Linked DNA regions of Flectobacillus major DSM 103. The protein of the gene in region 3 binds, or shares a complex with, the protein of the main gene of each other region. Links are inferred from orthologs where the notes say so. Each region holds a gene or a part of one and is shown on either strand. Other genes may lie near its edges.

Region 1 (8,327 bases), 3.1 Mb from region 3 along the record:
GCCGTGATTGTTAAAAGTTATCCGCTATACTTTTCTAGGAATAATACAGAAATAGCCGCTAGCTTTTTATGCTTCCCGCAAAACGAATAAATTAACTGAAAACAAATGGTTTACGTAGTTCGTAAAGAACATTTCAACGCCGCTCACAGGCTGTATAATCCTAATTGGACCGAGGAAAAGAATCGTGAGGTATTTGGTCCTTGTGCCAATGTCAACTGGCATGGACATAATTTTGAGCTCATCGTTACGGTGAAAGGTATCCCTAACCCCGACACAGGTTTTGTCATTGATATGAAAGTAATGAGTCAGATTATCAAAGATGAAATTATTGAGCGTGTTGACCACAAAAACCTTAATCTCGACGTAGATTTTATGCAAGGCAAAATGGCGAGTTGCGAAATCTTTGCAATGGAAATCTGGAAAATCTTAGCTCCAAAACTCGACGCAGTGATTCCTGATGGAAAATTACATTGTATCGAATTGATTGAAACGCCAAAGAATTCTGTAAAATACTACGGTGAGTAAAATCTCAATGCTATAGGCTATAAGCAAGGGCAATACCCCCAATGTTTGTAGCCTTTGGCTTATTTGCTAAACACAATGAAATACTACATTATTGCAGGTGAGCGTTCGGGCGATTTGCATGGTTCTAATCTCATTAAAGCCATTTTACAGAAAGACCCTCAGGCCGATATTCGAGCTTGGGGTGGCGATATGATGCAAAGTGCTGGAGCTACTTTGGTAAAGCATTATCAGGATATTGCTTTTATGGGATTTGCCGAGGTAATCAAAAACCTTCCTACTATTATTGGTTTACTTTCATTTTGTAAAAAAGATATTGCCGCTTTTCAGCCCGACGTGGTTATTTTGATTGATTATGCGGGTTTTAATATGCGTGTAGCCAAATTTGCTAAAAAGAATCATTTCAAAACCTTTTATTATATTTCTCCTAAAGTTTGGGCTTGGAACCAATCTCGTGCTTTGAATATCAAAAAGTACGTCGATAAAATGTTTGTAATTTTCCCTTTTGAAAAAGATTTTTTCAAAAAATTTGATTACGATGTCGATTATGTGGGCAATCCACTTTTCGATGCTATTGCCAATTTTCAGCCTAATCCTAATTTTAGAAAAGAAGCCCGTGTAGGACAAAAACCTATTATTGCCCTCTTGCCAGGAAGTCGCTATCAGGAAGTAGCCAAGATGTTGCCTTTGATGGTAACTCAAGCTTACAATTTCCCTGATTATCAGTTTGTTGTAGCGGGTGTTTCTAATCTTCCCAAAGAGTTGTACGCTCGTTGGCAGTCGCTTTTTCCTATCAAAATTGTTTACGACGATTCTTATAATTTATTGTCGGTAGCTGAAGCGGCCTTGGTTACCTCGGGTACAGCCACCCTCGAAACAGCCTTGTTGAATATTCCTCAGGTGGTTTGCTACAAAACTAGCGGTATTTCGTATGCAATTGCCAAACGGTTGATTCGAGTACCTTTTATTTCGCTGGTCAATCTGATTGCTCAGAAAAAAGTTGTTACTGAGCTGATTCAAAATGATTTAACCGCCGAAAATCTCAAAATTGAGCTAGAGAAAATTACGATTAATCTTACAACTCGCCAAGAACAACTAGAAGGCTATGCCGAGATTATCCGTATTCTAGGCGAAAAAGGGGCTTCTGAAAAAGCGGGAAGCTTGATGGTGGATTATTTGAATACTCACAAATTATAAATTAATGACTTGTAGTTATTGATTCCTAATAATAAAAAAGGCTAACCACTTCATGAAGTTGTTAGCCGAATCTTTACTTTATGCTTTTGTGTATTGTTTCTTTAATCCAACTTTTCTGTATTCCTTCGATATTGTTATAAAACTTCGCTATTTCGTCAAAATCAGCTTCTATATTATTGGTCGGATAAAAAGGTTTGCTGATAAACACTGTTTTACGAGGATAATCAAAACCAACCATTATTATCGGAATATTAGCTCCTTTGGCTACATAATAAAAGCCTGTTTTGAGCTTTGTTACATCTTTACGTGTGCCTTCGGGGGCAATCGCAATATGAAGTTGTTGGTTGGCTCGAAACAAATTTACGACCGCATCCACCATATTGTTATGCTTAGAGCGGTCGACAGGATACCCTCCCAAGCAAGAGAATAGCCATCCAAACGGTGGCTTAAAGAGTTCTGCTTTACCCAAATAACTGATTTTGAGCCGAATGGCAGCTCTGGCACACAAGCCAAGCGGAAAATCTACCCAGCTAGCATGAGGTGCAACAATAATAATACTTTGTGAAACCGTAATGGGTACGTGGCCAGACAATTTCCAACCAAGAGCCTTAAATATAAAAATTAATATTTTATTTAGCATATTTTTTACATAAAGTGAATTTTGAGTGAAAATACTGATATTATTTTCAGCAACAAAATCACCTACATAAATTTTGTGAGGCTATTGCTATACCTTTTATATCCCCTATTTATTTGGCTGAAACGTCTATCAACATAAATGGATGTGGTGTAAAACACAGCACAAATACCACCAAGGCAAACCAGCCTAATAGCTTTCTTTTCAAATCTAAAGGCTCATCTACTTCTACGTCGGGATGGTACACTCCCAAAAAACGACCTAATAAAAAAGCAAAAGGGAAAAAGCCCGAAAAGCCTTGAACATGCTCAAAATAAGGAATAGCGCTCATCCCAAGCTGAATAACAACTACAGCCAAAGCCAATACCCAAGCGTTGAGCGGGTTTTCGGAAAGCTTTGAAAAACAAACCCTCAAAAAATATACATATACCATAAGCCACAAAAAGAAATCGGTATCGGAAGTATAAGCTGCATTGGCCTGCCCTATTGCTTTGATGTCGGCTACCGTAAACATACCAATACCAGCATAAAAAACAAACAATATAAAAATAACGGGAGCTACAATATTGAATTTCTTTTTACCAATAAGACCATACAAAATATGTCCGCCGTCGAGCTGTCCAATTGGAAAAAGATTTAATGCTGTAAAAAACAAAGATAGATAACCTGCCCAAAGCAATGGATAGTGCATTATTTCAAAATTGGGCGGTAAAAGTACTGGGTCAGCCACAAACTCCTTGAAAAACATGAATAATAAATTATCACCCAAAACCATCTGTCCATTAAGCAAATTGGCATTTTTGGACATTTCATGAGCATAATTCAATCCATACTTAACATATTCGGGATGTATTTTGAAAATATAGTCGATAGCAGGCAAATGACTAAATCCATACCACAATACCCCAAAACCTACTACAAAGCCTGCCAATGGCCCCGCAATACCAATATCAAAATACTGTTTGCGTGTACGGGTTTTGTCTAAAATACGAATCACTGCCCCCAATGTACCAATACTCATGGCAAGAGCACTCAGCCACATCGGTATATAATAAGGTAATGTCGTACGAATTTTGTAGAATCTTGCGGTAAAATAATGCCCAAATTCATGGCAAGTTAAGATGGCCAAAAAAGGAATAGAAAATTGTAACCCTTGCCAAAAATCGTCAGGAAAATGAAGGATGTAAGATTCGGGCAAAAAAAAGAAAAACCTTCCTGTCATAGCCTCAGCACCAGCCAATGTTGTAGTAATAAGTGTGACTACAAATAAAATTAATTGAATGACTAATGTCTTATGCTTCATCGGCGAACAAATCTAAAATCGTGAATTCGTTTGGAATAATTTGCTTTACTTGGATACCCAATGTTGCAGCACCTTCAAGATTTACTAACATATCGTCGAGGAATAAGGTTTCATGAGCCTCTATACCTGCTTGTGCCAACACGGCTTCATAAATATCGACGTGGGGCTTTACTTTACCCATTTCGTAAGAAAGAAACAGGTGGTCGAACAAATCGGCCAAATGTTTTTCGCCAGTACAACGAAACAAAATTTTCTCGACATCAATTATATGAATATGACTGGTATTGGATAGTACAAATATTTTGTACTTTTTTCTGAGGCGTTTTAATAGCTCGATTCGGCGAGGGTCGACATCCAACAACAGGGCATTGAAAGCTACGTCAATTTGCTCGTCGGTAGCTATAATATTCAATTCCTGACGCAGGGCATCACGAAACTGCTGGTCGGAAAGAAGGCCTTTTTCGTAATTAACCCATAGTTGTTTTTCTTTGACAATACGCTCGCCATCTTCCCAAGACAAATTATTAGAAAGAGCAGCCAGTGCTTTGAAGGTACGAGAGAAATCAATGTCGATAATGACATTTCCTAAGTCGAAGATGATATTTTTCATAGAAAAAAGAAAAGGTAATACACCCATACATATGGGGTATTACCTTCAAGATTAGAAAGTCTTATTCTGTTACCACACCCATTGCACTGAATTTTTCAATGCGTTGGTCGATACGCTCTTCTGGCGTAAGTTGGTTTAATTCAGCAATTGTATTGAGAATAACATTTTTGACAGTTTGCGACGACAACGCAAAGTCTAAATGAGCTCCACCAAGTGGTTCGGGAATAATACCGTCGACAAGCTTGTTGTTGAGCATATCCTCGGCGGTCAATTTAAGTGCTTCGGCTGCTTGTTCTTTAAAATTCCATGTTCTCCAAAGAATCGTCGAACAGTTTTCTGGCGAAATTACCGAATACCACGCATTTTCAAGCATCAAAACCCTATCGCCAATAGCAATACCCAAAGCACCACCCGAAGCCCCTTCACCAATAATAATACAGATTACGGGTACTTTAAGCATAAACATGTCACGGATATTACGAGCAATAGCCTCGCCTTGTCCACGTTCTTCGGCCTCAAGCCCTGGAAATGCCCCTGGAGTATCGATCAGCGTAACAATAGGTTTATTAAATTTTTCGGCCATTTTCATCAAACGCAAAGCTTTGCGGTAGCCTTCAGGATTGGGCATTCCAAAGTTGCGTAATTGACGTTGTTTGGTATTACGGCCTTTTTGCTGGCCAATAATCATGACCGTCTGCCCGTCGATTTTACCAAAACCACCCACCATTGCTTTGTCGTCGGCTACGGTACGGTCGCCAAAAAGTTCAATAAACTCCTCACACATATTTTCGATATAATCGAGTGTATAAGGGCGTTCTGGATGACGAGAAAGCTGTACTCTTTGCCAGCGGGTCAAATTAGAGAACGTTTCTTTTTTTAACTCTTCAATACTGCCTTCTAGCTGAGCTACAGCGGTAGAAACATCTACGTTATTATCAATCGCCAATTTTTTCATTTCTGCCAATTTGGCTTCTAATTCGGCTATGGGTTTTTCAAAATCCAACAGAGTTCGCATTTTATCGTTTTAATTTATCGAATGCCAATTCCTGAAGAATTGACATAGATTAGGTAATAACAATCCTTTAATTAGGAGAAAATTTAGCCCTCAAAGTTAGTCAAAAAGAAATTTCCTAGAACGAATTTATGAGAATTTTCAGTTTGTCAAAATGACCTATTTGCTGTTTATCCCTCATAATGAACTAGTTATACGCTTTTTTTCTCTTATACTTTCATCTACATTTTCTTGTTGTTATTCCCTTTCATTTCACCAATTTAGGATAATTTCGTGAAAGTCTCACCATTTCTATATAGCTTTTATACAATTTATGCTTTTTGTATCTGTTTATTTCTTTATAAAAGCTGTACAAAATGATATAGTTATTGGGGGTTTATTCTATTTTTGATAAATATTACTATCCTCCATTCATACTCAAACCATATAACTATGTCCATTATTATTCTAATTATCAGTATTTTATTACTGCTTTTACTGATTACTATTTGCCAACTCAACGCCTTCATTTCATTGATTATTTCGGCTTTATTGGTAGGTATTGCCAAAGAAATGCCCCTGCTCGACATCATTGCTACTGTTCAGAAAGGTATCGGTAGCACCCTTGGTTCGCTGATTTTGATTTTGGGTTTTGGTGTTATGCTTGGAAGTTTACTTTCTGAAAGTGGGGCTGCCCAAAGAATTAGCTCGGTACTTATTAAGTACTTTGGGGTAAAAAGAGTAAAATTAGCTTTATTAATCACGGGCTTTGCGGTAGGTATTGCCATGTTTTATAATGCAGGTTTTGTGATTTTGATTCCGATGGTATTTTCGGTGGCTGTCAATACTGGTCAACCCGTTATTTATGTGGGTATAGCCATGGCATCGGCTTTGTCGGTAACGCATGGTTTTTTACCTCCACACCCTGGGCCTACGGCTATTGCCATTATTTTCAAAGCCGATATTGGCAAAACATTGGTTTATGGCCTAGTTGTAGCCATTCCTGCTTTGGTTTCAGCGGGCTTAATTTTTCCAGAATTTATCAGGCATATCAAAGCAAATCCTCCTCAAGGGCTTTTTGAAAATAAACAATTTACCGAAGATGAAATGCCTAGCTTTGGGTTAAGCTTTTTGTCGGCCTTGATTCCTGTAGTATTGATGGCCTTGGCTACCGCTAGCGAGCTGGCTCTACCCGAAAGCAATTACCTAAGGCATTATTTGAAGTTTTTGGGCGACCCAAGTATCTCGATGCTCATTGCTGTAATTTTTGCCATTGTAATGCTAGGTGTTCGTCGAGGCAAAACCATGAAAGAGCTTATGGACAAATCGGGCAGTGCGGTAAGCTCGGCTGCCATGATTATTATGATTATTGCCGCAGGTGGTGCATTCAAACAAATCCTGACCGATAGTGGTATCGGCAAAGATATTGCCATTCTTTTTGAAGGCTCTACCCTTTCGCCCCTTATACTGGGTTGGCTTATAGCCACAATTATTCGGATTGCCCTTGGCTCGGCCACTATTGCAGGACTTACCGCCGCTGGTATTGTACAGCCTATTATTGCTAGCTCAGGAGCCAATCCAGAGCTGATGGTGTTGTCTATTGGTGCTGGAAGTTTGATGTGCTCACACGTGAATGATACGGGCTTTTGGATGTTCAAGGAATATTTTGGCCTAAGTATTAAGGATACTTTCAAAACATGGACTATCATGGAAACCATTGTTGGTGTAATGGGGCTAGTGGGTGTTTTGGCCGTTAATTTTTTGATTAGTTAGGTATAAAACCACAAGGGAAAACCAATACCCATTAGTGCTGTACGGAAGGTTAAATGCTATTGCAGATGTTGGTACTTTGATACAATGGCTTAGTTTTTAAATAGCTGACTTCAGCATCTTTCGTACAGCCCTAAATACTCTATGCACGTACAAAACAATGCTAGAACGTTGATTACTAGCAGTATTTTCATAAATCTTGCCTGTAATAAATAGCAATAGTTTTTCAGTAAAAAAATATATAAACTATTTTTACGTAGTCCTTATTTTTAACTCAATGCTTTAATCATGAATTACCACGACAAAACTTTCAAACCTATTGCCAACTCCGACAACGGAGAAACATCTGCTGAGACAACCTTTCTTTACCAACAAATTGGCCGTGTTCTCACGGCAGAATACAGTGGTGGAAAAATTACCAAAGGGCATTTGATTGGTTTGGTAGACGACAACGGGCATATAGATATGCGGTATCATCAGGTAAATACCCAAGGAGAACTCATGACGGGTATTTGCCAGTCTATTCCTGAAATTTTGCCCAACGGAAAAATCCGCCTTCACGAAACTTGGCAGTGGACTTCTGGCGATTGCTCAAAAGGACAATCAGTGATAGAAGAGATTTAAGGGTACTATTACGGGATTTGTAGGGGTTATTTTACGGAATTATGAGTGTGGTTTTACAGGTATTTTTCCATAACTAACGTATATGTTTGCAAATAACAAATGAGTTCAGTAGTTTTCTGTAAATAATCGTTAAACCTTTATAAATCACACTATAATGAAACAATTAGCAATAGGTGTAACAATAGGAGCACTACTCGGCGTATTATTAGGATATTGGCTTTTCTATAAAAAAAGTGAGGTATTTTCCCTTACACAAAAAGATTTACAAAACACTTTAACATTTAATTTTACTAATCCTGACAAGAAGAAAGGAACTGATACGATTTCCTATGAAAATGCTATATGGCTTGCTTCAAATTTTGTCAAAAAACTACACAACTCGCCTACAGACCCAAATAATTTATCTAATAAGTTTGTTTCGTGGCCAAATGAACTGAAAGGTTGGATTGTAGATAGCAAAAAACTTCAGAAGTTTATTATCGAACAAAATGGCCAATCACCTCTATGTAACAATATTTTCATTGAATTAGGTTATGATTCTTTGAATCATCAAACTACTCTTATTTTGACAGGTGTGCAGTCATTTACAGGCCCTGATGGCAAGATAGTTGACAAGAGAATTTATCTTAAAAAAGATGCTGCCGATAGAGGAATAAATAGTGTATTAGCAAAT
Region 2 (8,173 bases), 1.1 Mb from region 3 along the record:
ATTCGTCCTCCTACACCCACAGCAAATACATCGTTACTTTCGCCATTTACATTGTTGCGATTGCGATGTACCCACGTTGGCATTACCTGTAAAGAGACCCTATCATTAAATTTTCGAGCAATTAAGGCTTGGGAGGTATAGCTAAATTTAGAAACGTTTGTACGCTTTTCGGCAATGTCGTAGCGTGTCATATCGCTATAAGCTTCGCCTACCAAAGTAATAGAAATAGGCGTACCTCCGTTAGTTTGCTGTTTTAGTACTTTCAGCTTGGTATAAGCATTTAGTAACTTTTGGATTGAACTACGCCCTATTCCTACCATCCAGTTATTGGTAATACCATACTCAAAACCCATATAAATATACCCTTGGTCTAAACCAAAAAGCTGATATGCTCCAGAGTTGAGTGTTCCAAAACGGTGTGATATACGATAATCCAAATGGTTGGCAGGTGTTGTTTCTATCGAATAGCCGTTGATAAGCCGATTCGACTTAAAGGTAGCCGACACGGGCTCAGGTTTGTCATTATCGGGCAAAAGGTTTAGTAAATCGGTTTGTGCCTTTAGGCTAAACGATAACCCAAGGCATAAGAAAAGAAAATAGTATTTGTTCATACTGAGAAAAATAAACGATTGGAGAAATAAATCTTAAGCCTCGAATACACGAACTTTGGCCGTTACGGCATTATACTCAACTTTATACATTGTGAGTGGTGAGGGTGCTGGCGATTGAATAACCTTTCCTGTTATATCAAATCGCGACCCATGATTGGGGCAATAAATATCGTTGGTATCTTTTCGATACTCTACTGTTGTACCTTGATGAGTACATACTTTTGATAGGGCTATAAAACTGCCTGAAGTGGTTTTGGCAATAATAATATTACCATTGTAGATATATCCCCCGTTGGCAAGAAGTGCTTGATTGGCGGCTAATGACAAGTCTAATGTAAAATCGACCTTACCATTAGAGATTGGATTAGGATTGCCATTATCTACAGGGAGCGGAGTATCCTCATTGGCACAAGAACTTAACGTTCCTATACAATAAACTGCCATTAAAGCACTACTGCCAAGCCCAAGGCTTCTGATAAATTCTGCTCTTTTCATAATGTATGCTCTTTTAATTAGATGATGAAAGACATACGTGAAAAACGCCTAAATAGATTGTTGAAGCATTAATCTAAATCATGGAAGTGTGAATAAAAGCAAAAAGGACAAGTAAAAAGCAAAAAGGACAAGTAAATTGCTTTACCTGTCCTTTTTATATAATAAAACGAGAATATTACAAAGAAGTTAAATCAAAACCGTCCATAAAGGCCGTTGTAAATTCACCAGATTTGAAACGTTCGTCGTCCATGAGTTTAATATGGAATGGAATCGTGGTTTTGATACCATCAATCACAAATTCTTGAAGAGCACGTTTCATACGAAGCAATACTTCTTCACGACTTTGTCCAGACACAATCACTTTCGCAATCATCGAGTCGTAGTTTGGTGGAATCGTATAGCCCGCATAAACATGGCTATCGATACGTACACCATGCCCGCCCGGTAAGTGCAAGTTCGTGATTTTACCCGGCGAAGGTCTAAAACCATTGGCAGGGTCTTCAGCATTGATACGACACTCCAATGCATACAATTTTGGTGTATAGTTTTGGCCCGAAATAGCAACACCAGCAGCTACCTTGATTTGTTCTTTAATCAAGTCAAAATCAGTAACCTCTTCTGTAATAGGGTGTTCTACTTGAATACGAGTATTCATTTCCATAAAGTAGAAATCACCGTGTTTGTCTACCAAGAACTCGATAGTACCTGCACCTTCATAGCCAATAGCAGAAGCTCCTTTTATGGCAGCTTCACCCATTTTGGCACGTAGCTCAGGTGTTAAGGCTGGTGAAGGAGTTTCTTCACACAATTTTTGGTGACGACGTTGAATAGAGCAATCACGTTCAGAAAGGTGACATACTGTTCCGTATTGGTCGCCTACAATCTGAATTTCGATATGACGAGGTTCTTCAACGAACTTCTCCATATAAATACCGTCGTTACCAAAAGCCGCAGCAGATTCCATTTTAGCGTCATTCCAGAGTTTTTCGAACTCATCTTCATGACGAATGATACGCATACCACGTCCACCACCACCGGCAGTAGCCTTAATAATTACAGGATATTTAATTTCCTTGGCAATTTTCTTAGCATCTTCAACCGTATCGATTAGGCCTTCAGAACCTGGGATAACAGGTACACCAGCCGTTTTCATGGTTGCTTTAGCAGTTGCTTTATCTCCCATCGAGTTGATTTGATCGGCGGTAGCACCAATAAATTTGATACCATATTCAGAACAAATACGAGAGAATTCAGCATTTTCAGACAAGAAGCCATATCCAGGGTGGATAGCATCAGCACCCGTTACCTCGGCTGCCGAAATAATTGCAGGGATATTCAGGTATGACTGGCGACTTGGAGGAGGGCCTATACAAACGGCCTCATCAGCAAATTTTACATGAAGGCTTTCACGGTCGGCAGTTGAATATACTGCTACCGTCTTAATGCCCATTTCCTTACATGTTCTAATAATTCGGAGGGCGATTTCACCTCTATTGGCGATAAGTATTTTCTTGAACATTCTTCAGTTTTGCGTTATAAACTCAACTAAGCTATTTATTTGGTAAAAATAAGGTTTGAGTTGTTTAGTATTATAAAGTAATCAAACAAATTATCGAGTAAAAGAATACCTCATTATGAGATAATCAAAAACACTATTATTGGTATCAACTCAAATACTTCCAGAACAAAGGCATTTGCCTAAGCATACTTGTATTAGGCTCTAATTTGCTCAAAATTCAATAACCCTTATTTTCTACTTGGTGAATATGCTTTTTACTTATTGAAAAAGAATCAAACCTATTTGATTGGTGTGCAATTCAATAATGTTGGCTTATTGTTCAACTACAAAAAGAGGCTGGTCAAACTCAACTGGCGTTGCGTTTTCAACAAGAACTTCAACAATACGACCAGCAACTTCTGATTCGATTTCGTTGAATAATTTCATTGCCTCGATAATACAAACTGTTTTACCTTTAGTGATTTCTGTGCCTATTTCTACAAAAAACGGAGAATCTGGGCTAGCAGAACGATAGAAAGTACCAATCATTGGTGACTTAATCGTTACACGGTTTGAAGCTACCGCTGGAGCTGGCGTAGCTGCTACTGGTGCCGCAGGTGCTGCCGCTACTGGAGCTGGTGCTGCTGGTGCAACAGGTGCTGGAGCAGCCACAACTTGTTGTACTACAGGAGCTTGTCCATAACGTTTAACAGAAAGTTTTAACTCAGAAGTCTCAATGTTTACTTCATCAAGGGTTGATTGTGCGATAAAGTCGAGAAGCTTTTGTATTTCCTTATTTTCCATTTGAGGTTGGGTGTTACAATGTCTATTGTTTAGCTTAATACTTACTGGGATAAATTATACTAAATAGTTGACCGTTATTAGTTAATTGTTATCTGATTTGCTTTACAAACTCAAGGACATTTTAAAATTTTCTTGAGACAACCATTGTCAAATATAAACTAATTTTAAGCACATACTAAGTAGTTGAGAGAATTAGTGCTTGATGAATGGGACTTTGTATTGATTAAGCCCTAAAATTAAACATCTTTTTCAACGGAACAAATCCATTTTCACTACTCCACATTTTTATGCAATTACTTTACACGTTCTACATATTCGTAAGTACGTGTATCTACTTTGATTTTTTCGTCTGTTTGAATAAACAAAGGTACAGTAATTGTTGCTCCAGTTTCTACGGTAGCAGGTTTTTTAGGAGAGTTGGCTGTATCGCCTTTAATACCTGGTTCTGTGTAAGTTACAACCAATTCTACAAAAGGAGGCATTTCACACGAGATTGGTTGTTCAGACTCAGCATTAATCAAGATTTCAACTTCTTGTCCTTCTTTCATCAAATCAGCCCCTTCAACCATTTCTTTGTTGAGTGTGATTTGTTCAAAAGTTTCGTTGTCCATAAATGTATAGCCAAATTCTTCTTCGTAAAGATATTGGAATACACGACGTTCTACACGAACAGGATAGATAGCTACACCCGAGTTGAATGTGTTATCGATTTGTTTTCCTGTAGTGAGCGATTTCAACTTTGTTCTTACAAACGCTGGGCCTTTACCCGGTTTTACGTGCAAAAACTCAACGATTGAAAATAAATCGTTGTTGAATTTAATTACTAATCCGTTTTTGATGTCTGCAGTCGTTGCCATTTTTAAATTTTTGGAAGCTGTTTCTTATCAATACAATAGAATCAATTGTTGTTACTTCCTAACATTAAAGATTTACAAATTTGATGATTACAAAAATTTGAAAACACAAAATTACAAAATAGTTCATGAACTTGCTTCATGAACCTTATTTTGAGCTATTAATCAAATAAAAAAGCAGTAAATAGCCTGCAAAAGTGTTAGTTTATTGGGTTATTTACTGCTTATTTTAACTAATATGCCCATTTGAGATATACACTACCCCAAGTAAATCCACCGCCAAAAGCTGCAAGAATCAGATTATCACCTTTTTTAAGCTGACTTTCATAATCCCACAAACACAATGGGATGGTTGCGGCAGTGGTATTACCATATTTATGAATATTCAACATTACTTTTTCGGGGCCAATACCCATACGGTTGGCTGTAGCATCGATAATACGCTTATTGGCCTGATGTGGTACTAAAAATGACACATCGTCGCCAGTAAGGTTGTTTCTTTCCATAATTTCGGCAGAAACATCGGCCATACGTGTTACCGCAAATTTGAATACGGCTTGCCCTTCCTGATAAATATGATGCCAACCATTGTTGATGGTTTCGTGTGTTGGTGGGTATGCACTACCACCACCCTTTTGAATCAAATGGTTAGCTCCAGAACCATCAGACTTTAAGATAAAGTCCTGAATACCACAATTATCATTAGAAGGTTCTAACAAAACAGCCCCAGCCCCATCGCCAAACAATACGCAGGTGGTTCGGTCTGTATAATCTACAATAGCGGACATTTTATCGGCACCTACAACAACTACCTTTTTGTATCTACCCGATTCAATAAACATTGCTCCTGTTACTAAAGCATTGAGAAATCCCGAGCAAGCAGCTGCAATATCGTAAGATGCACTAAAAGATATTCCTACCTTTTCACAAATAAGATTGGCTGTTGCTGGAAAGAAATGGTCTGGTGTAACGGTTGCACATATCAACAAATCAACCTCTTCTGGCTTGGTATTGGTTTTTGCCAACAACCCTTTTACAGCTTCAGCACCCATTACCGAAGTACCAAGGCCTTCTCCACGCAAGATATGGCGTTCTTTAATACCAGTACGACTGGTTATCCATTCATCAGTGGTATCAACAATTTTTGCTAAGTCGGCGTTGGTCAAAACATCCTCTGGCACATACCCTTGAACGCCTGTAATTGCTGCGGTGATCTTTGTCATGATTTATTATATAAATAGTGAAATGCGACTTACTAGTACCCTACTTAAAAGTGCTTTATAGCACCTATTTGGTTACTATTCGACACAACACACTACGCACTTAGTGCTTCTTTGATCTTTTCTGTAACTTTTGATTCCACCAATTGTGTGGAAAGATGAATCATATTTTTGATAGCCGTAGCCGACGATGCTCCATGAGCAATAATTACGTTGCCATTTACACCTACGATTGGGCTTCCTCCTACTGCTTCATAATTGGTTTTGGCAAGAAAATCTGTTTCTACACCTTGTTCTTTCATGATACCGTAAAGAGACTCCCCCATTTTGAGCAGAATGTTCCCTGTAAATCCGTCGGTTACAATCACATCGGCTTTTCCTTTGAAAAAGTCTTTTCCCTCCATATTACCAATAAAGTTAATTTTGGGATTTTCTCTCATCAATTTGTTGGCTTGTTGAGCCACAATCGAGCCTTTTTCAGGTTCTTCTCCAATATTCATCAATCCTACTTTAGGATTTGGTTCGCCAGTAGTAGCTTGGCAATACACCGAGCCTAATAGCCCAAACTGCTCTAGCATTTCTGGTTTTACATCGGCATTAGCCCCAATATCTACCATTACTGCTAGCTTACCGTTGGTTTGTGGGGCAAATCCTGCAATTGCTGGGCGTTGAACCCCCTCTATAGCCTTTACCGAGAACAGCGAACCAACCATCATAGCTCCAGTATTACCCGCCGAGCCAAACGAGTCGATTTCGCCTGTCTTTAAAAGTTTAAACCCAACTCCGATGCTGGAATTGGGTTTAGATTGCAAGGCTTTAACGGGGTGCTCACCCATTTCGATAGTTTCGTTAGCCTCAACAATCGTAATGTTTGAACCCGTAAAATTTTGTTTATCAAGAATAGCCTGAATAGCCTCGGTTTGACCAATCAATACGATTGTCACGCCTTGGGGTAATTCATTAGCTGCTAACACTGCTCCTTCAACTATAGCTTGCGGGGCGAAGTCGCCGCCCATTGCATCAACTCCTATCTTCATTTGTTATTTTTGTTTACTCAATTTTGGTATTTGCAAAAATAGCATTTTATGAAGTTGGAAACAGTATTTTTTTGCGTTTTTTACATTTTGCCAAAACAAAATATAGTTTATGCAACTGATAATCAATTACTTTAGCGTTTCTTAGACCTCTCAATATTCAGCAAATTACGCTTGTGCAGCGTAACCTTCTACTACCATTTTGCCTTTGTAATAAAGATTTCCCTCGAACACGTGTGCACGGTGACGCAAGTGGATTTCGCCAGTAGTTGGATCTACTGTAATCGTTTTAGGAGTACCGAAATCATGAGAACGTCTCTTATCTCTGCGAGTTGTCGAATGTCTTCGTTTAGGATGTGCCATTTTTTTATTTCCTTAATTATGTTACGTTATTACTTACTTGTGGGCGAGAACGACCATGTCTTTCTCTAAAATATTAATTGTTATTATTTTTCAAATTCTTCAAAATAGCCCAACGAGGGTCTATTTTTTCTTCATCGGCTGGGCTATCGTCGGTTTCATCATCTTCTTCAAAATCGTCGTCGTCGTCATCATCTTCGCTTCCGCCTGTTGAATACACAATTTCTCCTTCTTCATCTTCCCAAAGCAAATCATCGTCGTCAAAATCTTCGTCATCTTCAAAATCATCTTCCAATGTCTCTTCTTTTACCACAAAACGCGGGTGCAGCTTTTTAATTGGAATTTGTAAGAAAATAAAGTCAAATATATCTTGTGCAACATTAATTTGCTGAACATGGCGGTCGATTAGCATTAGCTCGTCTGTAACCTCTTCTGTTCTATCCGAAAATTTTAATATCATTTTCTGGCTTACCAGAAGCGGATATTCAAACTGTTCTAAGCTTTTATCACAAATCAACTCTACAACAGCATCGATGTTATAAAGCATTTGAATCATTGTTTCCGACTTGTCGAGTATTACTTGGGCTTTGAATTTTCCTTTTTTGATAACATCTTGATCAAAATGTGAGAAAAACGCGTTATCACCTTCAAACTCATGTACATACTGCTTGTTGTCAAGGCGAAATATATCGATTCTATAGTTTGCTAAGTAATTCTTTTTCAAGGTATTTTATCGAAAAAAGTGTTTGAAACGATTCTATAAACTATTCACATCTTACTGCTTTTGGTGTGGCTTTTCTATATACATAGAATCCTTTCTGGCTCAGCAAACACGAAAAGACTGCAAAATTAGAGACTATTTTTGAGAAAGGCAAATGTTTATTTATAATAGTTTTGTATATCTAAGTATTCTAATAAATATCAGGCAATGAATCACTTAATCTGAGCTAATCGTTGAATTATCCAAAATATTTGGTAGCTCAGACTCGTAGCTTATTTCTATTTTGGAGGTTTGAATCACTTCTATTTTTTGCGACCTTTGTATTTATGAAAGCGTTATTGATAAAAAATCGTACTTTTTTTGCCCCTTTTCTTTGTGTTTGGGTAATTGTGTTGGCGTTGGTACTTTCTTCGTCAAAATTTGAACAAATGACTTGGATTAACTCGCATCGTACTACTTGGACAGATACCTTTTTTTGGTGTGCAACCCAATTGGGCGAAGGCTGGTTTTTTGGGGCTGTTATCTTTATTCATTTATTTATCAGGTACGAAAAAGCTCTTATTCTAGCAATGGCAT
Region 3 (8,433 bases):
TTCATAAGGTTCTAATAATTAGTTTGATAGCTTTTAGAAAAGAGATTGTAAGGAATTTTTTTCCACCAAAATGCTAAAAATAAAAGATTTTGGTAGGGGGAAAATAACATTGAATTGTCATTATCCCAACAAAGACCTAAAAAACTTCTCAATCAATCAAGCATTTTTATACGACATAACCTCTTTCAACTATTATGAATACTTTCCTAAAAACTATTGTTTCTAGCATTTTTCTAGGAATTCTGCTACTCTTTTCTAGCTGTTCTATCCATATCGACGAAGTAAACCCAAGTGGTTATGAAGTAGAACGAGATATTTTGGTACGTAATTTTGAAAGTATCAATATGGGTAATGCTTTTAAAGTACGTATTCGTGCTGGAAATGGCTTTAGTGTTATTGCTCGTGGCGATGAACGTGATTTAGACGAACTTGATGTTTATGTTCGGAATGGTACACTTTACGCCAAATATAACAATTACCGCAGCCGCCGATATTTGGTTACGTTCGATATCGTAATGCCCGACTTACGCTATGTCGACTTTTCGGGAGCAAGCACTTCCCAAATTACAGGCTTTGATCTACGCAACCTCGACATTAACCTTTCGGGGGCATCCAAATGTGATATAGATGCCGACGCACAGTTTTTTAATTTTGATTTATCAGGAGCATCTACCCTTAATATGATTGGGGATTCGCAAAAAATATCGGGAGAAATATCGGGTGCGTCAACCTTCAATGCTTTCCCATTCAGAAGCGAGGAAATGCTATTGTATATCTCTGGAGCAAGCAAAGCCCGTGTTATGGTTTCTAAATTCTTGAAAGTAGAGGCTTCGGGGGCAAGTGGTGTCTATTTTAGAGGCAATCCTGTAATCGAAAAACGCATATCGGGTGGTAGCTTCGTTGAGCGTGATTAAATAGTACCCGTAAACCCAATACAAGACATTTGCCCTCATTTTATAGGGCTTTACAACTTTATAATTCCTTCATTTGACAGTATAAATTTGTGACGATTGAAAAGAGGTGAGATTTTCTTGCCTCTTTTTTTGTATCAATCAATTGCTCGTCCTGATGAAATTATAGAAATTTGACCTCATTTTTACCATTTTCCCATACAATGACTACGATAAAAGAGATAACTCAATATATGGAGCAGCTAGCTCCTTTGTCTTTACAAGAAAACTACGACAATGCCGGCCTAATAGTAGGTAATCCTCATGAGCCTGTTAAAGGTATTTTGTGTACATTAGACTGCACCGAGGCAGTTGTAGCCGAAGCAGAAGCACAAGGCTGTAACTTGATTATTGCTCATCACCCTATTGTATTTAAGGGTTTGAAAAAGCTTAACGGAAAAAACTATGTAGAACGTGTGGTGATTGAGGCTATCAAAAACGATATTGCTATTTATGCTTCACATACCAACCTCGACCACGTTCGGGGCGGAGTCAATGACAAAATTGCGGCAATGCTAGGCTTAGAAAAGGTTAAAATCCTTTCCCCTAAAAAAAATATATTGAAAAAATTAGTCACTTTCGTGCCTATTGAACACGCCCAAGCTGTACTTATGGCCTTACATGAAGCTGGAGCAGGACAAATTGGCGACTACAAAAATTGTAGTTTTCGTACAGAAGGTATCGGTACATTCCGCCCAACAGCCCAAGCCAACCCTTTTATTGGAACACTTAACCAAGACGAAGAAGTACGAGAATTTCGGATAGAAGTAATTTTACAAGATTATCAAGAGCCTCAGATTTTGGCGGCCCTAAAAAAAGCTCATCCTTATGAAGAGGTTGCTTATTATTTGTCTATCTTAGAGAATGAAATAGCACAAGTTGGGGCAGGTGCAATTGGTAGATTAGGTGAAGAAATGGATGAAATCGCCTTTTTGAATTATCTCAAAGAAGCAATGTCTCTCCAAATAATTCGTCATACCCCCCTTTTAGGAAAAAAAATTAAAACAATTGCTGTTTGTGGTGGTGCAGGAAGTTTTCTTTTACAAGATGCTATTAGGCAAGGTGCAGACGTTTTTGTGACAGCCGATTACAAATATCATGAGTTTTTTGATGCCGAAAATAAGATTATTATCTGCGACATTGGACATTATGAGTCAGAAGTTTACACAAAGGAATTAATTATTAGTTATTTATCTGAAAAATTTAGTAATTTTGCGATTCTCAAAAGTCAGGTAAATACTAATCCTGTATCCTATTTTTGAACTGACGTTAGGAGTCGAGAGTTATATCAATATATACTTAACAAATAACGTTTAACGCATAACGAATAACGTATAACGAAAATGGCAGTAGTAGCAACCGAATCAACCATTGCTCAGAAATTAGAAGGACTTCTGAAACTTCAAACCATAGATTCATCCTTAGACACAATCAAAAAGATGCGTGGCGATTTGCCAGAGGAGGTTCGTGATTTGGAAGACGAAATCATAGGAATTGAAACTCGTATTGGCAAGTTCAACCGCGAGATTGCTTCTTTGGAAGAGGAAATTACCAAAAACCGAAATGCTAAGAAAGAGGCTGAAAAGCTTGTAAACAAATACAAAGAGCAGCAAATGAACGTGCGTAACAACCGTGAGTACGATGCTATCTCTAAAGAAATTGAATTACAACAGCTTGAAATGGAATTGGCAGACAAGCGTATGCGTGAATTCGAATTCAAGATTTTGAACAAGCGTGACGAAGTTTCGGAAACAGAAACTCGTTTGTTCCACCGCCAAAAAGACCTTGAAGCAAAACGTAAAGAATTGGACGTATTAATTGCTGAAAGCGAAGACGACGAACAAAAGTTGCTGAAAGAGCGTGAAAAAGCCGTGAAATTTGTAGAGGAACGTTTGTTGCGTCCTTACGACAAATTGAGAGGTAACTATGCCAATGGTTTGGCCGTTGTTTTGGTAAAACGTGGTGCTTGTGGTGGTTGTTTTAATGTTGTGCCTCCTCAACGTCAGGCCGATATTAAAGACCACAAAAGAATCATCGTTTGCGAACACTGTGGCCGTGTATTGGCTGGTGTTGAAGACGTTATTACAGCTTCAAAACGCTAATTCTTCTGAATGAAATTATAAAAGCCCATGACTTTCTTGAAGTTATGGGCTTTTTGATTGGTATCTCTACTTACTTTATGCTATCTCAGTCTATGAAAAATTTACTGGTTGTTTGGCTGTTTTTGTGGTTATGCTGGCCTACAATGGCCAACGATTTTGAGTGGAATAGCAGTATGCAAAAAGCCTATAGCCAAATCCTCAAAATGAAACTCTCTAGCGGACGGGCTATTTTAGATACCGATAAAAACAATAATGGCATAAAATACTATCTCCAAAGCTATGCCGACTTAGTACAATTATTGGTTACAGAAAATAAAGGTCTTTATCATGATTTTTTGACCGCCCAAGAAACAAGGCTAGAGGCCATCGACGCTCTCGACAAAAAATCGCCGTATCGGAAATTCTTACAAGCCGAAATCAAATTGCACTCGGCATTTGTCAAGCTCAAGTTTGGCCACGAAGTAAAAGGAAGCTGGGATATTATTAAGGCTTACAAACTGTTGGAAAGTAACCAAAAAGCATTTCCCAACTTTTTGCCTCAGCAAAAATCGTTAGGGCTTTTACATATTCTAATTGGATCGACCCCCGAAAGTTATCTTTGGGTAACTAATCTACTTGGTTTGCGAGGCAATATAAGCCAAGGGATTCATGAACTAAATAGTGCTACCAAAGATCCTATTTTCAAAGATGAATCGCTATTGATCCAGTATTTGGTCCATGCCTATATACTTACTTTTAATACCAATCAACTTTCTAGCTTTGAGGATTTTATCAGTAATCATCCCGACAACCTTCTTTTCTATTTTTTGGGCGTTACTACTTTTATGAAAGAAGGAAAAAGCGAAAATGCCAGTCAATTATTAAATCAGTGTGAAACACTAACCCAAAATACCGAATACATAGCCTTTCCTTTTCTGGATTACTTACAAGCTGAAATAGCCCTTCAAAAAGGCTTATATCCTACTGCAATTAAAGCATATCAGGTTTTTTTGCAACAATACAAGGGTTTTAACTTTGTGAAAGATAGCTATTACAAACTATTTTTGTGCTACTGGCTCTTGGGCGACGACAGCAAAGCCCGCCCCTACCTTGAAAAGGTACGCAATAATAGTACAGCTATTGTAGAGGCTGATAAATACGCTGGCCGTTTTGCAGAAAATTTTCTAGCTAATGACCCTAAAAAACCTATTTCACAAAAGGTTCTGATGAAAGCTCGTCTGGCTTTTGATGGAGGATTTTACGAAAAAGCTGACAATATCTTAGAGAAATACACCGAAAATAGCTTTGACCAACTCAGCGATAAAGCAGAGTTCAATTACCGTAAAGCACGGATTTTACAAAAAATTCATGAAGAAAATCAAGCGATTATATTTTTTGAAAGAGCCATTTCTCTTTCTGAAGATACTACTATTTCGTTTGGAGCCACTTCAAGCCTACAGTTAGGCTATATTTGGCTAGAAAAAGGTAACAAACTCAAGGCGAAGAAATATTTTGAGAAAGCCCTTTCTTATAAAAAGCATGAATACAAAAATTCGATAGATAACAAAGCCAAAGCAGCCTTGAACGAAAACTTCTAAAAAAATCGGCTGTGAAAACCCATTTCAGTTTCACAGCCGATTCATAAGTCAAGCATTATTTCAACATATTGAATAATGCTGTCAATTTATCTTTCAAATCTTTTCTATCTACAATAAAATCAAGGAATCCATGTTCAAGTACAAACTCGGCACTTTGAAAACCCTTTGGTAAATCCTTACCGATTGTTTCACGAATAACCCTAGGGCCAGCAAAACCAATCAAAGCACCGGGCTCAGAAATATTAAAATCGCCCAACATTGCATACGATGCCGTTACACCACCTGTAGTAGGGTCGGTAAGCAACGAAACGTAAGGAATTTTGGCCTCGGCCAACTGAGCAAGTTTGGCTGAAGTTTTGGCCATTTGCATCAATGAAAAGCCAGCCTCCATCATACGAGCACCACCCGATTTTGAAATCATCAAAAATGGTACTTTATTTTTCAAAGCATAATCAATAGCTCTAGCAATTTTTTCGCCTACAACCGAACCCATCGACCCACCAATAAACGAAAAGTCCATAGCTGCAATAACTACCTCTACGTCGTTCATTTTGCCATGAGCCGTTCTTACGGCATCTTTCAGGCCTGTTTTCTTTTCAGTAGCCTTGATTCTGTCTGGGTAGCGTTTGGTATCTTCAAAGTTGAGTGGGTCACCCGAAGACATATAAGCATCCATTTCTGTATAGCGAGACTGGTCGAATAGGAGTTCAAAGTACTCTTGCGAGCCAATCTTGTCATGATAATTACATGCTGAGCAAGTCCAAGCAAATAAGCGGTGCTCACGTGTGTGCATTACTTTTTTACATGACGGACATTGATACCAAAGCCCATCTGGGGCTTCACGTTTAGCTTCGGTTGGGGTAAGAATCCCCTTATCTTTTCTGGTAAACCAAGACATATTCTATGTTCAATTATCGGTTTTGTAGCTATTTTTAATAATTATTGGAGCTACCAAACACCTGTTTTTAGTGATAATGAATCGCAAAGATAAAACTTCCTTAATCCAGATGTTACAAAAATCTCAAATTTATATGATTATTTCTTCAAAACAACATCAAGATTACTGTACTTTTTGGCTATATTAGAGTGAAGTAAACCCTTAATTATCATCACACAAACCTTTTTTATCATCAATAATGAAAAAAATTGTACTTTCGGTAGCATTGCTATCGTGCACATGGTTGGCTTCTGCCCAAAATGTGGCTCTCAAAACCAAAGTTAGCCAAAAAGCTGAATCATTGGAGTCGAAGGTTGTTACTTGGCGACGTGATTTCCACCAAAACCCTGAATTGGGCAATAGAGAATTCAAAACGGCCGAAAAAATAGCTACTCATCTTCGTTCTTTAGGAATAGAAGTACAAACAGGCGTTGCCAAAACAGGTGTTGTAGGTATTTTGAAAGGGAGCAAGCCTGGCCCAGTAGTAGCCCTACGAGCCGATATGGATGCTTTACCTGTAAAAGAACGTGTCAATATTCCTTTTGCCTCTAAAGCTACAGGCGAATACAATGGCCAGCCCGTAAGTGTTATGCACGCTTGTGGACATGATTCGCACGTGGCTATTTTGATGGGAACTGCCGAAATTTTGGCTTCTATCAAAAACGATTTGAAAGGTACGGTAAAGTTTATTTTTCAACCTGCCGAAGAAGGTGCCCCTGAGGGCGAAGAAGGCGGAGCGGCTTTAATGGTAAAAGAAGGCGTACTCGAAAACCCTAAAGTAGATGCCATCTTTGGCTTACATATTAGTGCTCAGGCCGAAGTAGGCAAAATCCGCTATCGTCCTAAAGGTACAATGGCGGCTTCTGACTGGTTCAAAATCAAAGTGAAAGGTAAACAAGCTCATGGTGCTAGTCCTTGGCAAGGAATCGACCCTATCGTAACGGCTTCGCAAATTGTAATGGGCTTACAAACTATCGTTAGCCGTAACTCACCATTGAATGAGTCGGCGGCTGTAATTACAGTTGGACAAATTAATGCTGGGGTAAGAAGCAATATTATTCCTGAAGAATTAAATATGAATGGTACCATTCGAACTTTAGACACTCAGGTTCAGGATATGATTCATGAGCGTATGAAAGTTGTAGCAACCAATATTGCTGAAAGTGCTGGTGCTACAGCCGAAATCAGTATTACCAAAATGTGTCCTGTTACTTATAACGACCCATCGCTGACCGAGAAAATGCTACCTACACTAGAATCGGTAGCTGGAAAAAACAATGTAGCCTTAACTGCTGCAGCTACAGGTGCCGAAGATTTTTCTTTTTATCAGGAAAAAGTACCAGGCTTATTTTTCTTCTTGGGTGGAGCACCAAAGGGTAAAAAAGAATCTGAAACAGCTTCGCACCATACCCCAGATTTTTATATCGACGAAGGTGGATTTGTATTGGGAATGAAAGTTATGACCAATTTGACTCTTGACTATATGGAAATGAGTACTGCCAAAGCTAATAATACAGGTAAGTAAGTACAACTAGCCGTTGGACAGACATAAAATGGCCTAAAAATTTGAGCAAGAAACGCTTATTTTTAGGCCATTTTACTATTAAGCATTTACTTTTCTGACTATTCTATAAACCAAAGCTGGCCAAAATCTTTTGAGATATACCCCCAATACCTCAAACCACCCACCAATATATACTTCATTTTTTTGGGCTACAATCGCTTTTACAATACTTTTGGCACACTCTTCTGCCGACAAACCCTTTGCCTGATTATCGTCCATTTGTCCATGTTTAGAGCCATCGCCCGATAGGGCATTCAACGAAATAGCGGTTTTGATATAACCCGGGCAAATAACCGTTACCAAGATATTGTCCCGAAAAATTTCGGCTCGTAGCGAATCACAAAATGCTATTACAGCATGTTTGGTAGGGCCGTAGCCACTTCTTAGGGGTGTACCAATTTTGCCTGCAATACTACTAATAGCCACAAAATGCCCTTGTCGACGCTGTGTAAAATGAGGCAATAGTGCTTTGGTAAGAGCTACAATACTAAAGTAGTTGAGTTCCATTAAATCACGATATACGCTCAGTTGGGTATCTTTAATAAGCGAACGCTGCGATACTCCTGCATTTTGCACTACTATATCTATTTGCCCAAAATGATTAATCGCTGCTTGAACCTTGACAGCTAGCTGGTCTATCTCAAGCATATCCATTGGTAATACCAAGATATTTTCTGGTAATAACCCACACCGATTGGCCACTCGCTGTAATTCATTTTCGCGGCGAGCCGATAAAATAAGTTTGACATCGCTTTGGGCAAATTGATAAGCCAGAGCCTCGCCTATTCCAGACGAAGCTCCTGTTATCCAAATAACTTTATGTTGAAGATAGCCTGACATCTTGGTTTTGTCTAAAATAAAACAAATAGATTATTACAATAACGTTATTACCTATTTGTATGAACTTATTTAAGCCGTAATACCTACCAAATCTAGCATAAAAGCATATTCACGAGCTATTTCCTTAAAACGTTGGAAACGTCCAGATGCCCCGCCATGCCCTGTTGTCATATCGCAGTGAAGCAATAGGATATTATTATCTGTTTTCAAGGCTCGTAGCTTGGCAACCCACTTGGCTGGTTCCCAGTATTGTACTTGCGAGTCGTGCAAACCCGTTGTAACCAACATATTAGGATATGCTTTTGCCTCAATGTTGTCGTAAGGCGAATACGATTTCATGTATTCATAATACACTTGCTCTTGTGGGTTTCCCCACTCTTCCCATTCGCCTGTTGTTAATGGAATAGTTTCGTCGAGCATCGTTGTTACAACATCAACAAATGGCACACCAGCCAAAACACCT

Evidence for each region.
Region 1: the proteins of accD (region 3) and FLEMA_RS0102630 are in contact, whole or in part, in a solved structure (PDB 8UXZ), measured with the Escherichia coli proteins. The link is inferred for Flectobacillus major DSM 103 from one-to-one orthologs.
Region 2: the proteins of accD (region 3) and accB are in contact, whole or in part, in a solved structure (PDB 8UXZ), measured with the Escherichia coli proteins. The link is inferred for Flectobacillus major DSM 103 from one-to-one orthologs.

The regions. Positions count from the first base shown.
Region 1 is NZ_KE386491.1:151,600-159,926, reverse strand. The notes cover bases 3,308-6,154. They hold FLEMA_RS0102630 (acetyl-CoA carboxylase carboxyltransferase subunit alpha), read right to left. Parts: upstream 5,285-6,154; coding sequence 4,331-5,284; downstream 3,308-4,330. Other genes in these bases: FLEMA_RS0102625 (gluconate:H+ symporter), read left to right, coding at 5,714-6,154; FLEMA_RS0102635 (HAD family hydrolase), read right to left, coding at 3,649-4,269; FLEMA_RS0102640 (site-2 protease family protein), read right to left, coding at 3,308-3,659. Outside these bases: FLEMA_RS0102655 (6-pyruvoyl trahydropterin synthase family protein), read left to right, coding at 106-525; lpxB (lipid-A-disaccharide synthase), read left to right, coding at 601-1,719; FLEMA_RS0102645 (1-acyl-sn-glycerol-3-phosphate acyltransferase), read right to left, coding at 1,793-2,359; more of FLEMA_RS0102640, read right to left, coding at 2,469-3,307; more of FLEMA_RS0102625, read left to right, coding at 6,155-7,033; FLEMA_RS0102620 (avidin-fold protein), read left to right, coding at 7,319-7,654; FLEMA_RS0102615 (hypothetical protein), read left to right, coding at 7,809-8,327. UniProt on the Escherichia coli protein: Component of the acetyl coenzyme A carboxylase (ACC) complex. First, biotin carboxylase catalyzes the carboxylation of biotin on its carrier protein (BCCP) and then the CO(2) group is transferred by the carboxyltransferase to acetyl-CoA to form malonyl-CoA.
Region 2 is NZ_KE386491.1:4,343,279-4,351,451, reverse strand. The notes cover bases 1,674-4,366. They hold accB (acetyl-CoA carboxylase biotin carboxyl carrier protein), read right to left. Parts: upstream 3,409-4,366; coding sequence 2,938-3,408; downstream 1,674-2,937. Other genes in these bases: efp (elongation factor P), read right to left, coding at 3,702-4,265; accC (acetyl-CoA carboxylase biotin carboxylase subunit), read right to left, coding at 1,674-2,625. Outside these bases: FLEMA_RS73040 (DUF5777 family beta-barrel protein), read right to left, coding at 1-611; FLEMA_RS0147395 (QcrA and Rieske domain-containing protein), read right to left, coding at 645-1,106; more of accC, read right to left, coding at 1,282-1,673; FLEMA_RS73020 (beta-ketoacyl-ACP synthase III), read right to left, coding at 4,496-5,485; phosphate acyltransferase PlsX, read right to left, coding at 5,578-6,519; rpmF (50S ribosomal protein L32), read right to left, coding at 6,685-6,879; FLEMA_RS73010 (YceD family protein), read right to left, coding at 6,953-7,600; FLEMA_RS73005 (phosphatase PAP2 family protein), read left to right, coding at 7,924-8,173. UniProt on the Escherichia coli protein: This protein is a component of the acetyl coenzyme A carboxylase complex; first, biotin carboxylase catalyzes the carboxylation of the carrier protein and then the transcarboxylase transfers the carboxyl group to form malonyl-CoA.
Region 3 is NZ_KE386491.1:3,256,214-3,264,646, forward strand. What follows is about bases 3,607-6,559. They hold accD (acetyl-CoA carboxylase, carboxyltransferase subunit beta), read right to left. Parts: upstream 5,528-6,559; coding sequence 4,685-5,527; downstream 3,607-4,684. Other genes in these bases: FLEMA_RS70350 (tetratricopeptide repeat protein), read left to right, coding at 3,607-4,629; FLEMA_RS70355 (amidohydrolase), read left to right, coding at 5,766-6,559. In the rest of the region: FLEMA_RS0127945 (NUDIX domain-containing protein), read right to left, coding at 1-5; FLEMA_RS70335 (GIN domain-containing protein), read left to right, coding at 195-914; FLEMA_RS70340 (Nif3-like dinuclear metal center hexameric protein), read left to right, coding at 1,115-2,212; FLEMA_RS70345 (zinc ribbon domain-containing protein), read left to right, coding at 2,294-3,052; more of FLEMA_RS70350, read left to right, coding at 3,145-3,606; more of FLEMA_RS70355, read left to right, coding at 6,560-7,091; FLEMA_RS0128095 (SDR family oxidoreductase), read right to left, coding at 7,170-7,970; FLEMA_RS0128100 (S9 family peptidase), read right to left, coding at 8,040-8,433.